4 regions of the Mesorhizobium sp. B2-5-13 genome follow, and region 1 is predicted to be linked to each of the others. Evidence: predicted binding sites of a transcription regulator. Region 1 holds the regulator's gene; each other region holds the start of a gene.
What was found. The regulator LexA, encoded in region 1, represses DNA repair genes until DNA is damaged. The targets are predictions, from matches to a motif close to TGTTCNNNNTGTGTTCNG.

Region 1 (3,372 bases):
GGCCGCTTGGAAACGCGGCTACCACGGCGATCATGGTCGGTCCGCCGGTCGGTGTCAAACATTATATATAATTGTTGCTATGACCCAATATCATATATACTTTCGCCAGACGACGGATTGATCACGATGCGCGATGAAACGAGTTCTACAAAAACGGAAGCCGCCTATCAGCTGTTGCGGCGCGACATCCTGACCACGCGCCTCATGCCGGGCGCCCCGCTCAAACTGAGTGCCCTGCGCGGCACCTATGGCGTCGGCTGGACGCCGTTGCGCGAAGCCTTGTCGCGGCTAGAGGCCGAACGCCTTGTCACCGCCATCAGCAATCGTGGTTTTACGGTCGCTCCGGTATCGCGGGCCGAACTGGAGGACCTGGCACGCGCCAGGATGGTGGTCGAGATACCCCTGTTCCTCGAATCGATGGAAAAAGGCGGCAAGGAGTGGGAGGATGCCGTTGTCACCGCCCACTACCGGCTCTCCCGTTGCAAGACCGCGGTCGACGATCCTTCGGATGCGGCCGTCGATAAATGGGACGAGAACCACGAAGCTTTCCATGCGGCGCTGCTGAGCGCGGCGACTTCCAATTGGCTCATGCGATTCCGCTCGACCATCGCCGATCAGCTGCGACGGCATCATCGTTTTCTCGGCCTGGCGCCGACATTGCGGGCCGCGGCTGGCCTGAAGGACGGTTATGAAGAGGCAATGGAGGCATTGTGCGAAGCGATTGCGATCGAACACCATACAGCGATCATGGAAGCTGCACTCGATCGTGACGTCGAGCGGGCCAAGGCGCTGATGACGGCGCATATCGGCTATACCCTGCACGTCTATGTCCATAGCGAAGACAGCGGCGCGACCAAATACGCCGCCCGCGCCGGCAGCTTGCAAGCGGGTTCCGGGTGACTTCAATGCTTGCGCGACGCCTATTGGCATGCGCTGGCCGGAGTGGGCCAAACGCCTGGGTCCATCGCCGCCCCTAAGCTACCAATCGTTGGCGTTTTGGTTTCGTTTCGTTCCGCGAATAATGGATCCATAAATTGTACAATCCACCCGCGAAGAGCCCTCCGAAAGACTGATGCCAAGGCCCATCAGTGGATAGGCCACAGGCCATTAACCAAAACGATTTCAATGCCGGCCGATCGTGGAAAGGATCGGCCTCAGTCCGCTGTCGCGGCAAAAAACTTCAGACGCGTTAACAAATTCATTAAACTTTAAACGGTTGCGGAACACAACTGGAACGGATAGTGTTTGTTCTGGGTTTGTTTTTTCGATTCTGGTCAGACCTTTCGTTCAATGCCTTGGGGGCCGCCATGCTGACACGCAAGCAACATGAACTGCTGATGTTCATCCACGAACGGCTCAAGGAAAGCGGGATACCGCCCTCCTTCGACGAAATGAAGGAAGCGCTCGATCTTGCCTCCAAATCGGGCATCCATCGCCTGATCACGGCGCTGGAGGAACGCGGCTTTATTCGCCGGCTACCCAATCGGGCGCGCGCGCTGGAAGTGCTGCGGCTGCCGGACTCGATCGCGCCGGGCCTCAATGCGGCAAAGAAGTTCTCGCCAAGCGTCATCCAGGGCAGCCTTGGCCAAGGCAGTCTCGGCCGCCAGATCAGGCCGGCGACGGCGCCTTCCCGCCTGGCCGCGGCCGGCAACGACGATGATGCAGTTTCAGCCGTGTCCATCCCGGTCATGGGTCGTATCGCCGCCGGTGTGCCGATCGATGCCATCCAGCATCAGACGCATTCGATTTCGGTGCCGCCGGACATGATCATGGGCGGCGAGCACTATGCGCTGGAAGTCAAGGGCGACTCGATGATCGAGGCCGGTATCTTCGACGGCGACACGGTCATCATCCGCAATGCCGATACAGCAAGTCCGGGCGAAATCATCGTGGCGCTGGTCGACGAGGAGGAAGCAACGCTGAAGCGGTTCCGCCGCAAGGGCGCCTCGATCGCGCTCGAAGCCGCCAATCCAGCCTACGAAACACGCATCTTCGGACCGGATCGGGTCAAGGTGCAGGGCAAGCTCGTCGGGCTGATCAGGCGCTACTGAACTGGCTTGCCATCGGGCTTGTCGGCCTTTTTATAGGGGGCCAGCCCCCTCGCCTCGCGTGAGAATTTTCGCTGCTCGTGCCAGGGCCGGTATGGTCCGACGACGGCGAATTCGATCTCAGCCGGCGTCGTGGCCGATTGGGGATCGAAGAAAACGGCGGCACTCCCCTTGCGGGCGAGCTGGCGTTTGGTGACGACGAGAACCAGCGGATTATGACAGGCGTCATAGGCGGTCGCGTCATTGACGACGATCAGGTCGGCGAAGGCGCAGGCCTTCCAGGTGTTCTTGCGATCCTCGACATAGGCGATGATCGCGCCGGAAGGGTGCCTGGCAAGGCACAGGCCTTCGCGGCAATAGAACGGCGATCCCAGCGGCAGGTCGGTGGGAGTGGCAAGATCGAATTGCCCGTCCGTCTCCTCGAACATTTCCGGTAGGACGATTGTTTCGGAGATCAGAGCGCGTTTCCAATTGTCGGCTGCGAATTCGTTCGGACGTTCCCGGTTGACGGCCAGTTCGCCATTGCCGATCGACAGAGCCACCAGCCGCGCATCTTCCGAGATCAGCACATCGGGCGCGCGCGTGTGCGACACAGTCAACAGACCGGCAAGCGCGAATGGCACCGCCGTGAGCCGGAGCCACGTCGTCGCCATCGTCGCGATGACCAACGCGACGGTGACCAGCAGCACGGATTGCTGCGAAATCAGCCCGACTCCATCGACCGGAGAGCGCTCCGATATCCACGCCGATATGGCGATCATCGCTGTCAGGCCCTTGCCCATGAGGTAGAGAGCCGGCCAATCCAACCCGAACGGCATCAGCAACGCGCTGGCGACGGCCAGGAACATCACGATCGACACGATCGGCATGACGGCCAGATTGGCGAACAGGCTGAGCGGCGACACCCGCTGGAAATGCCAGATGGCAAACAGTGCCGTCGCGCTGCCGGCGATGATGGACGTCATGGCCAATCCACCTGTCGCCAAGAGGAATTTTCGCGTCAGAAACCCGGGTAGGGATCGCTTTGGCGGCGGAGGCCTCGTCTTTCCCGCATGGTGGTCGGCCCAGCCGGCATAGGCGCCAACCAAGGCTGCGGTTGCCGCGAACGACATCTGGAAACTCGGGCCGACGACCTCGTGCGGCGAAACCAGGATAACGGCGATCGCCGAGATCGCCAGATTGCGCATGGTCAGCGCCGCGCGATCGAACAAGACGGCGATCAGCATCACCGCCAGCATGATGAAGCTGCGTTCGGCCGCGACGACGACGCCCGAAATGACGAGATAGGCGGCGATCGAAAACAGTGCGGCGGCGGCGGCGTATT
Region 2 (3,372 bases), 360 kb from region 1:
ATGACCGGCGTGCGCGCCAGTTCATCGAGGTCGGCCGAGATGTCGAAACTCTTTTCCGCGCCCTTGTGCACGCCGCCGATGCCGCCGGTGGCGAATACTTTTATCCCGACCATGTCAGCCGCGATCATGGTCGCTGCGACCGTGGTGCCCCCGGTGCGGCCTTGCGCGACGGCGAAGCCGAGATCGGCGCGCGACAGCTTCATGGCGTCACCCGTCATCGCCAGCGATTCGCGCTCGCCGTCGGAGAGGCCGATCTTGATGCGGCCGCCAATCACGGCGATCGTCGCCGGCACCGCGCCGCCGTCACTGATGATCTTCTCGACATTGGCCGCCATGGCGCCATTGTCGGGATAGGGCATGCCATGGGTGATGATGGTGCTTTCGAGCGCCACCACCGGACGCCCGGCGGCCAGGGCTTGCGCTACCGGTGCGTGGATATCGATGAAAGGGCGGGCGGTTTCTGGCGTCATCTCTGATCTCCAATCCGGAGTGCGGCGCATCCACTGCGCTCTATGAATTTGCCGGTCTCATGCCACTTCCCTGGCATCCGGCACAAGGGCCAGCGCCTCCGCGAAACTCGCCGCGGTGAATTCGGGCACCGCATTGGCGCTTTCGATGGTCAACGTTGCCGCCGCGACGCCTTCGCGCAGGGCCTGGCGCAATGGCAGGCCGCGCAGCAGTGCCGCGACCGTCGCGCCCGCCAGTGCGTCGCCGGCGCCGGTGACATCGGCAACTTTTCTCGGAGCAGGCGGCAGGATCGAAAAGGCGCCCGTGCCGTCGAAACCCAGCACAGGGCCACTCCCTGCCGTGACCACGCCGCTGGCAAGGCCGCTGCACCGCAATCCGTCGATCATTTCCTGCTCGCCGACACTTGCATTGACGCCGGCCAGCACAGCGGCCTCCCGTCGGTTCATGAAGAGTTGGGCCAGCCCGCCGAGCACCGGTATCAGCCGCGTCACCTTGGCCGGCGAAATCGCGATGGCGAAAACCGGTTTGCCGGCGGCGAGCGACAGCAACCCCTCCAGTGCGGCCGACGGCAGGTTGGCGTCGCACAGGATGGCATCCGCGGCGGCCACTTCCTGGCGTATCTTGGAACGTCTGATCTGCTTGGGAAAAGCCAGGTCGTACAGCGCCATGTCGGCAAAGCCGACGATCAATTCGCCCTCGCGATCGATCAGCGCTGTGTAGCTCGGCGTGGCACGATCGAGGAACACCGCCGAAAGATCGGCGATGCCTGCCTCGGCGATGGCCCGTGAAACCGTGTCGGCTGACGCATCGCCACCGCGCACCGAAAGCAGCGATGCGCAGAGGCCGCGCCGCACCATGCTGCGCAACGCATTGAAGACGCCACCGCCGACATCCTCGCGCATCGTGCCGGGATTGGAGGCGGCCGGCACATAGGGGCCGGACACCTGGCCACGCCGGTCGATATGGGCACCGCCCACGGCCAGTACCTTCAAGGAATCCACCATGGCGGCGATATGACCTTTGTTGTTGGGACCGCACAAGCGCTAGAGTGCGCGACAGAGCTTCGCATGCAGGACGGCGATTCGGCCGGGCGATACGATCGAGCCGTCTGGCCCAATGCGCGGCCTGTTCCTGCCCGGGCGGAGCCTGTTCCTGCCCGGGTTTGCGAGACAAAAAAAGAACAAATCAGGATATCGCTTGTTTTTCAATTGGTTGTCACTCCTTGCCAAATGAGAACAAAAAAGGTACAAATTGACAAGGATTACGGATTGTCCGGCCTTCATTGACGACCAAAGGGTGATGTATCATGGCTCAGAATTCTTTGCGGCTGGTAGAGGATAAGGCAGTGGACAAATCAAAGGCTCTGGATGCGGCGCTGTCGCAAATCGAGCGGGCTTTCGGCAAGGGCTCGATCATGCGGCTCGGCGCCAACGAGCAGGTCGTCGAGATCGAAACGGTGCCGACCGGGTCGCTCGGCCTCGACATCGCGCTCGGCGTCGGCGGTCTGCCGCGCGGCCGTATCATCGAGATCTACGGGCCGGAAAGCTCGGGCAAGACGACGCTGGCCCTGCATACCGTGGCCGAAGCCCAGAAGAAGGGCGGCATCTGCGCCTTCGTCGATGCCGAGCACGCGCTCGATCCGGTTTACGCCCGCAAACTCGGCGTCGATCTTGAAAACCTGCTGATCTCGCAGCCCGACACCGGCGAGCAGGCGCTGGAGATTTGCGATACGCTGGTGCGTTCCGGCGCCATCGACGTGCTGGTGGTCGATTCGGTGGCGGCGCTGACGCCGCGCGCCGAAATCGAGGGCGAGATGGGCGATTCCTTGCCGGGCCTGCAAGCCCGCCTGATGAGCCAGGCGCTGCGCAAGCTGACCGCCTCGATCTCGCGCTCCAACACCATGGTCATCTTCATCAACCAGATCCGCATGAAGATCGGCGTCATGTTCGGTTCGCCCGAGACGACGACCGGCGGCAACGCGCTGAAATTCTACGCCTCGGTGCGTCTCGACATCCGCCGCATTGGCTCGGTCAAGGATCGCGACGAGGTGGTGGGCAACCAGACCCGCGTCAAGGTGGTCAAGAACAAGCTGGCGCCGCCCTTCAAGGTGGTCGAGTTCGACATCATGTATGGCGAGGGTGTCTCCAAGACCGGCGAACTGGTCGATCTTGGCGTCAAGGCCGGTGTGGTCGAGAAGTCGGGCGCCTGGTTCTCCTATAATTCGCAGCGTCTCGGCCAGGGCCGCGAGAACGCCAAACTGTTCCTGCGCGACAATCCCGACACCGCGCGCGAGATCGAACTGGCGCTTAGGCAGAATGCCGGGTTGATCGCCGAAAAGTTCCTCGAAAACGGTGGCTCAGAGGGCAATGGCGATGATGGTTTTGAGGACGAAGCCGGCGCGATGTAGGGCAACGCCAGAGTTTGGCCATAAATCCAGCCTATTATCTGATGCTTAAGTAACAGAGTTCTGTAGTACCGTGTTCCAAACCGCCGGCCTTCGCGCCGGCGGTTTTCGTTTGCGTGCCTGCGTAAGTGCCGGTGCAAAGCGCGAATTGGCCCAATTCCGTGTTTCTGGACAGGGTCAAGAGCTACGGCTAAAAGGCCAACTCCATCTTCTAGAAAACACAGAGCCATCTCCCGCCGGTCCGGCCGGCGGCTCTCTTGAAAAGGCAGTATCCATGAGTGGCGTGAACGAGATCCGGTCGACATTTCTCGACTATTTCCGCAAGGAGGGCCACGAGGTCGTGGCCTCGAGCCCGCTCGTGCCGCGCAACGATCCGACATTGATGTTCACCAATGCCGGCATGGTGCAGTTCAAGAACGTCTTCACCGGTTTGGAGAAGCGGCCCTATTCGCGTGCCACCACCGCCCAGAAAAGCGTTCGCGCCGGCGGCAAGCACAACG
Region 3 (3,372 bases), on a different contig from region 1:
CCGTAGAGCACAAGTCTTAATCTCGTCAGCATTTGATTTCCTCCCGGTTGAAGATGATCCGTCCCTTGTTCCGGTTTCAGCCGGATTGCGTCTTTTGCCAGCGCCGCTCGGATACCTAAGAGCATTCCCTTTTTCGACGGATGGCAAGCCTCCATCTGCAGATGTAGTCGGCGCCTGACGGGGCGCCATCAACGACCCCATCAGATCGCATCAGTTTGGGATGATTTTTTCCATGCAGCCGAATGATTGTCGCCGAGGCTCAGCCGGACGGATTGTCCTGGCCAGTTTGGGCGGTCACCTGGGGCGAAAGCCTCCGAAGAGCCGGTTAGAGCAGGCCGGCCTTGGCGAGATCGCGCATCAACTGGCTGGCGCCGTAGGTCCAGTGCGGGCAATCGGGCGACAGCCGCACGCGGTTGACCAGCGCGCCGAATTTTTCCGACGAGATGGTGACGATGTCGCCGACCTTGTGCGTGAACCCCTTGCCCTTTTCGCCGCGATCCTTCGACGGCACGAACATCGTGCCGAGATAGAGCGCCAGCCCGTCCGGATACTGGTGGTGCGGCCCCATGGCCGCCGCAACCAGTTCCTCCGGCGAACGGCTGATCTCGGCCATCGAGCTTGCGCCCTCCAGCGAGAATCCATCGTCGCCTTCGACCTTCAGGCGCACGACGGCCTGCTTCACATCGGCGATGGAGAACGTGTCGTCGAACAACCGGATGAAAGGGCCAAGCGAGGCCGAGGCGTTGTTGTCCTTGGCCTTGCCGAGCAGCAGCGCCGAGCGCCCTTCAACGTCGCGCAGATTGACGTCGTTGCCGATGGTAGCGCCGACGATCCTGCCGCTTGAGGCGGCGATCATGGCGATCTCCGGCTCCGGATTGTTCCAGGTCGACACCGGGTGGAGGCCGACATCGGCGCCGAAGCCGACCGAGGCCATGGGCTGGCACTTGGTGAAGATCTCGGCATCGGGCCCAATGCCCACTTCCAGATATTGCGACCAGGCGCCGCGCGAAATCAGCTTGGCCTTGATCTCCATCGCCTCGGGCGAACCGGGCTTGAGCTTCGACAGGTCGTGGCCGATCAGGCCGGCAATGTCGGCGCGGATAGCGTCGGCCTTTTCCGCCGAGCCGCGCGCCTGTTCCTCGATCACTCGTTCGAGCAGGCTGACGACGAAAGTGACACCGGATGCCTTGATCGCCTGCAGGTCGACCGGAGACAGCAGAAAGGGTTTTGCCGGATCGCGCATGGCTTCGAAACTGTTGGCCGCGATGTCGTCGAGCAGGCCGACCGGCCTGCCCTTGGCCGAACGCACATGGCCGGCCGGATCGGCCAATTCGCAAACGTCGCGCACCGTGGGCGCCGCGCTCGACGTGATGTCTAAAACCGTGCCGTCGCGCACGACAACCACCATGGGATGGGAGACGTCGCCGCTCCTGGCGCGCCCGACAAACAGGCCTTCTGCGGGCAGATGTGTCGGGTTGGTCATGCGGGCGGTCCTCGGTCATCGCTGCGGTTTGCCGGATTGGCGCGGCACTTTCACCGGATTCCTGCCAAAGGTCTATCCCCCTTTGGGTGGTCCACTTGCCGTGTTGTCTGTGAGAGACCGATTTGCGACTGCGGTGACGACGCTTCGACGCCTGTGTCATTCCATACTTGAATTTGTTCCTGTTTTGTTCTAGATTGGGCGATCGGATACAAGTGCCGGACGAGATCAGTTGTGAGTGGGCAGCCTGCATTCGGGACAGCAAGGAACGGCCAGACCTTTTTCCGATGGGAGCAGGCCGAGCGACATTTTCATAATCGAATATTCTTCGCTATCCTTGCTGAGAGTGCGACCGCGGCCATGGTCGCGCAAAAGGCTGTCGCCTTGAGTGGAGAGTTCGAACTACAGGGTCGGTTCGTTCCGGAAAAGCACATCCATATCTCGCTCGTCGGTCTCGGCGACCATCATGAATATCCAGAAGAGCTGGTTGTAATCGCCCGGCATATAGGCTCGATGATCGTTGCAAAACCTTTCGAGGTTTCCTTCAATCGGTTGGCGGCTTTTGGTGGTGGTGCTCTGGTTCTGCGTAGCAGCGACGGCAATCCGGCGCTGCAGACGTTCTGGCGTGATCTCACCGCGGTGATTTCCGACAGTCCGCTGAAGCCTTTCATTACGAAATCCATCGAACCGCACGTCACATTGCTTCGCGACGAAGTGCGTGTTCCCAGGATACGCGAACGATCAATCGATCCGGTCGGCTGGACTGTACGGGATTTTGTGCTGGTCCACAGTCTTATTCGGAAGCGTGCCTACAGAGTGCACGGGCGTTGGGAACTGAACGGCCAGGACGATGCCCGGCCAGCGATCTAGAGGTTGGTCATCGTGCCCGCGCCCACCCATCCTGACAGCGCCATGTCAGCTATCGAACGGTCCGGCAATGGTCGGCCAGCAGGCGGTTCCCTATTTGCAATGGGTCTGAACAGGAGGAACACAAATGACCACAGCGGAAATTGCCAAGGATTTCACCGAGCTTCTCAAGCAGGGTGACAATGAAGGCGCTGCCGAGAAGTACAATGCCGACGATATCGCCAGCTACGAAGCCATGGAGGGGCCGATGGCCGTCAGCCACGGCAAAGCGGCTCTCAAGGAGAAGAGCCGGTGGTGGCAAGAGAGCAACGAAGTCCATGGCGGTTCGGTCGAGGGTCCCTATGTCAATGGTGACCAGTTCGCGGTGCGCTTCACGTTTGACATAACGCCCAAGGCCACGGGCCAGCGTGTCACCATGGATGAGGTCGGCCTTTACACGGTCAAGAACGGCAAGATCACCGAAGAGCGATTCTACTATTGAGCTACCGGGCCGGAAAGATCGCTTCCGGCCCACTTCGCGCCTACGATTTGCTGGCAAAGCGGGAAGGGCGGTTTTAGGCTGTGGGCGGATTCGACTGTCAGCCAGAGGACCACGCTTTGACGATCACCATGTACGGCATCACCACCTGCGACACGATCAGGAAGGCGCGCGTCTGGCTGGAGAGCCATGACGTTGCCTATCGGTTCCACGATTATCGCGCGGAAGGGATCGAGGCAGACAGGCTGAATGGCTGGGTCGGCAAGGTCGGCTGGGAAAAGCTGCTCAACAAGGGCAGCACGACGTTTCGCGAACTGCCGGAAGCGGACAGGCAAGGCCTCGACGAGAAGAAGGCGAAAGCGCTGATGCTGGCCAGGCCGACAATAATCAAGCGGCCAGTGCTGGAAGTCGGCGACAGTATCCTCGTCGGGTTCAAGCCGGATGTTTATGAGGAGGCGGTGGACGGGAAGTAGAACCGACTCTCACCCCCGCCGCGATCCTTCGCGCCTTCTTCTGTCCCGCCGGCGCCTCGATGTTATGCGTGGGC
Region 4 (3,372 bases), 250 kb from region 1:
TCTCGGGTCCATAGTGGTTTCCTTGAGCTGCGCAGCCATCATCTCGCCCAGGCCCTTGAAGCGGCCGAGCTCGACCTTGCCGCGCCCGGTGAATTCGGTGCGCAGAAGCTCGTCCTTGTGCGCGTCGTCGCGGGCGTAGGCGACCTTGCCGCCTTGCCTGATCGAGTAAAGCGGTGGCACCGCCAAGTAGAGATGGCCGCCGCGTACCAGCGCCGGCATCTCCTGGTAGAAAAAGGTGATCAGCAGCGAAGCGATGTGGGCGCCGTCGACGTCGGCGTCGGTCATGATGATCACGCGGTCGTAGCGCAAATCCTCGTCACGGTACTTTGACCGCGTGCCGCAGCCGAGCGCCTGGATCAGGTCCGATATCTGCTGGTTGGCGGCCAGCTTGTCATTGCCGGCGCTGGCGACGTTGAGGATTTTTCCGCGCAGCGGCAAGACGGCCTGGCTGGCGCGGTCGCGCGCCTGCTTTGCCGAGCCGCCCGCGGAATCGCCTTCGACGATGAAGAGTTCGGCACCTGCCGCCGCGTTCTGCGTGCAATCGGCGAGCTTCCCCGGCAAGCGCAGCTTGCGCACAGCGCTCTTGCGCGACACCTCTTTTTCCTGGCGGCGGCGCACCCGCTCATCGGCGCGCGCGATCACCCAGTCGAGCAGCTTCGAGGCTTCCTGCGGATTGTCGGCCAGCCAATGGTCGAACGGGTCACGGATCGCGGTCTCGACGATGCGTATCGCTTCGATCGTCGCCAGCCTGTCCTTGGTCTGGCCGACGAATTCCGGCTCGCGGATGAACACCGACAGCATGCCGGCGGCCGAGATCATGACGTCTTCCGAGGTGACGATCGAAGCGCGTTTGTTGCCAACGAGGTCGGCATAGGCGCGCAGGCCGCGCGTCAGCACGTTGCGGAAGCCGGCCTCGTGGGTGCCGCCTTCACCGGTCGGGATGGTGTTGCAGTAGGAATTGATGAAGCCGTCGCCGCCGAACCAGGTCACCGCCCATTCGAGCGAGCCATGGCCGCCTTGCTTCTCGCTCTTGCCGGCGAAGATTTCGCGCGTCACCTGGAATTCGTCGCCGAGCGACGCTTTCAGATAATCCTTGAGGCCGCCGGGGAAATGGAATTCCGCCTTGGCCGGTGTCTGATCCTTTTCCTTGATCAGGGAGGGATCGCAGGTCCAGCGGATTTCGACGCCGCCGAACAGATAGGCCTTCGAACGCGTCATGCGGTAGAGACGCGCCGGCTCGAATGCCGCGCCTTTGCCGAAAATCTGCTCGTCGGGGTGGAAACGCGTCCTGGTGCCGCGGCGGTTGTGCACCTCGCCCAGGTGCTCCAGACCGCTTATCGGAATGCCACGTGAAAAGCGTTGGCGATAAAGCTGGCGGCCGCGCGCGACTTCGACTTCGAGATGATCCGACAGGGCGTTGACGACGGAAACACCGACGCCGTGCAGGCCACCTGATGTCTCATAGACCTTGGAATCGAACTTGCCGCCCGAATGCAGCGTCGTCATGATGACTTCGAGCGCGGGCTTCTTGAATTTCGGATGTGGATCAACCGGGATGCCGCGGCCATTGTCGGTGACAGTGAGATAACCATCGGCTGAAAGCTCGACATCGATGAAGGTGGCGTGGCCGGCAACCGCTTCGTCCATCGAATTGTCGATGACCTCGGCGAACAGATGGTGCATCGCCTTGTCGTCTGTGCCGCCAATGTACATGCCCGGCCGCCGGCGCACCGGCTCCAGGCCTTCGAGCACCTCGATGTCGGCGGCGCTGTACCCCTCGCTGCCATCCTTGGCAGCGGCCGGGCGCCTGGCGGCCGCTTGCACCAGCGGGTCGGCCGGGCGCGCCGGCGTGCGAACCGGTTGCTGCTGCTTGCCCACATTGCCGAAGAGATCGTTGTTGTCGTCCATGCCAACCATAGGGTCCGGTGCTGCGAATCACCCGTCGATACTGCCACGCTTTTCGGCGCCAGGCGACGGAGGTTCCTGTTACGTTCGGGGATTTAACCCCTCTTACCCTAAAACCATTCGATAACCAAGCAGGCGGAAATCGGTCGAATGCCACCGCACAAGATTCCCGATTCTTTACCAATGCGGACTAGCGTGAGCCCAACATAACAAGAAACGACGGGCATCAGGGGTTTCGGCGTGAGGGGCAAGGCCATAACGATGATCGGCATCGCCGCCGTTTTCGGCGCGATCTCGATCTTTGCCGCGGATTTCTGGGTCAAGAGCCAGGCCAAGGCCGATGCCCAGGAGAAAACGGCGTCGATCTCCGCTCCAGCACCCAAAATAGAGTTCAAGACCATCGTGGTGGCCAATGCGCCGTTGCGTTATGGCATGGAGCTCGACCGCGCCAAGCTCAGCGAAATTCCGTGGCCGCAGGAGTCCCTGCCGCAGGGGGCCTTTGCCACCATCGATGGATTGCTCGGCGAAGGGGGCCGGGTCGTGCTGTCGCCGATCGAGGTCAATGAGCCGTTGCTGCTCACCAAGCTGTCGGGACCGAACGGTCGCGCGACGCTGTCCAATATGCTGACGCCCGGAATGCGGGCGGTCACCATCCGCACCGACGAGATCGCTGGGGTCGGTGGCTTCGTCACGCCGGGCGACCGGGTCGATGTCGTGCTCACCCGCGATGCCGGCGAAATCCAGGAAGTCGCCAAGAACGCGCAAGGCGCGGCCGGCTCGACCATCACCTCGGAGATCGTCGTTGCCGACGCCAAGGTGCTGAGCGTCGGGCAGGGCGCCGACGAGCGCCAGACGACGCCGCAGGTGGCCAATTCCGTGACCCTCGAGGTGACGACCGAAGGCGCGCAAAAAGTGGCGCTTGCCCGCACGGTAGGCACGCTGTCGCTGTCGCTGCGCTCCGCCAGCGAAGGCGGCGACGGCAAGAACGGCGTCACCACCATCTCGTCCTTCGGCGGATCCGTGGCTTCCAATGCCCAGGCCGCCGCCGGCTCCTTGTTCGATGCCATCGCCAAGGAGCCGGAGAAGCCGAAATTCAAGACGGTCATCGTGACGCGCGGCACGCAGGCCGAGGAATACCAAGTCCCTTCGCGGGACCAGAAGTAAAGACCGGTGGGGACCGGGCGGGACGGGATCATGGTGATGCACACCCTATATCGAATGACGAATCTGTTGCGTTTCGTGCGCGCCTTGGCCATGGCGGCTTCACTGGCCGCGAGCGGCATGCTCGCCTTCGTTGGCGCGGCCAGGGCGGACAACGACATCGTCTATGTCTCGTCGACCAGGAATGCCTCGATCAAGGTCGCGAAGGGCAAGCCCAAGACGATCATGACGAGCGCGGCCTTCTATCAGATCGTCATCGGCGATCCGGAGATCGCCAACGTCAACCCGCTGACCGACAAATCCTTC

Region 2: the regulator LexA is predicted to act here: its motif matches at 1,700-1,717, upstream of recA (recombinase RecA).
Region 3: the regulator LexA is predicted to act here: its motif matches at 1,658-1,675, upstream of FJ434_RS09035 (2'-5' RNA ligase family protein).
Region 4: the regulator LexA is predicted to act here: its motif matches at 1,979-1,996, upstream of parE (DNA topoisomerase IV subunit B).

What each region holds. Positions count from the first base shown of each region.
Region 1 covers NZ_VFUI01000001.1:134,722-138,093, forward strand. Annotated here, with positions in the region: gene FJ434_RS00720 (GntR family transcriptional regulator) at 127-900, shown strand; gene lexA (transcriptional repressor LexA) at 1,308-2,051, shown strand; gene FJ434_RS00730 (ComEC/Rec2 family competence protein) at 2,045-3,372, opposite strand, start outside.
Region 2 covers NZ_VFUI01000001.1:499,597-502,968, reverse strand. Annotated here, with positions in the region: gene FJ434_RS02545 (pseudouridine-5'-phosphate glycosidase) at 1-470, opposite strand, end outside; gene FJ434_RS02540 (carbohydrate kinase family protein) at 528-1,472, opposite strand; gene recA (recombinase RecA) at 1,775-2,875, shown strand; gene alaS (alanine--tRNA ligase) at 3,147-3,372, shown strand, end outside.
Region 3 covers NZ_VFUI01000004.1:108,871-112,242, reverse strand. Annotated here, with positions in the region: gene FJ434_RS09045 (substrate-binding domain-containing protein) at 1-32, opposite strand, end outside; gene FJ434_RS09040 (fumarylacetoacetate hydrolase family protein) at 326-1,483, opposite strand; gene FJ434_RS09035 (2'-5' RNA ligase family protein) at 1,841-2,350, shown strand; gene FJ434_RS09030 (nuclear transport factor 2 family protein) at 2,475-2,828, shown strand; gene FJ434_RS09025 (ArsC family reductase) at 2,945-3,298, shown strand; gene FJ434_RS09020 (DUF488 domain-containing protein) at 3,361-3,372, opposite strand, start outside.
Region 4 covers NZ_VFUI01000001.1:387,479-390,850, reverse strand. Annotated here, with positions in the region: gene parE (DNA topoisomerase IV subunit B) at 1-1,908, opposite strand, end outside; gene cpaB (Flp pilus assembly protein CpaB) at 2,146-3,069, shown strand; gene FJ434_RS01895 (type II and III secretion system protein family protein) at 3,160-3,372, shown strand, end outside.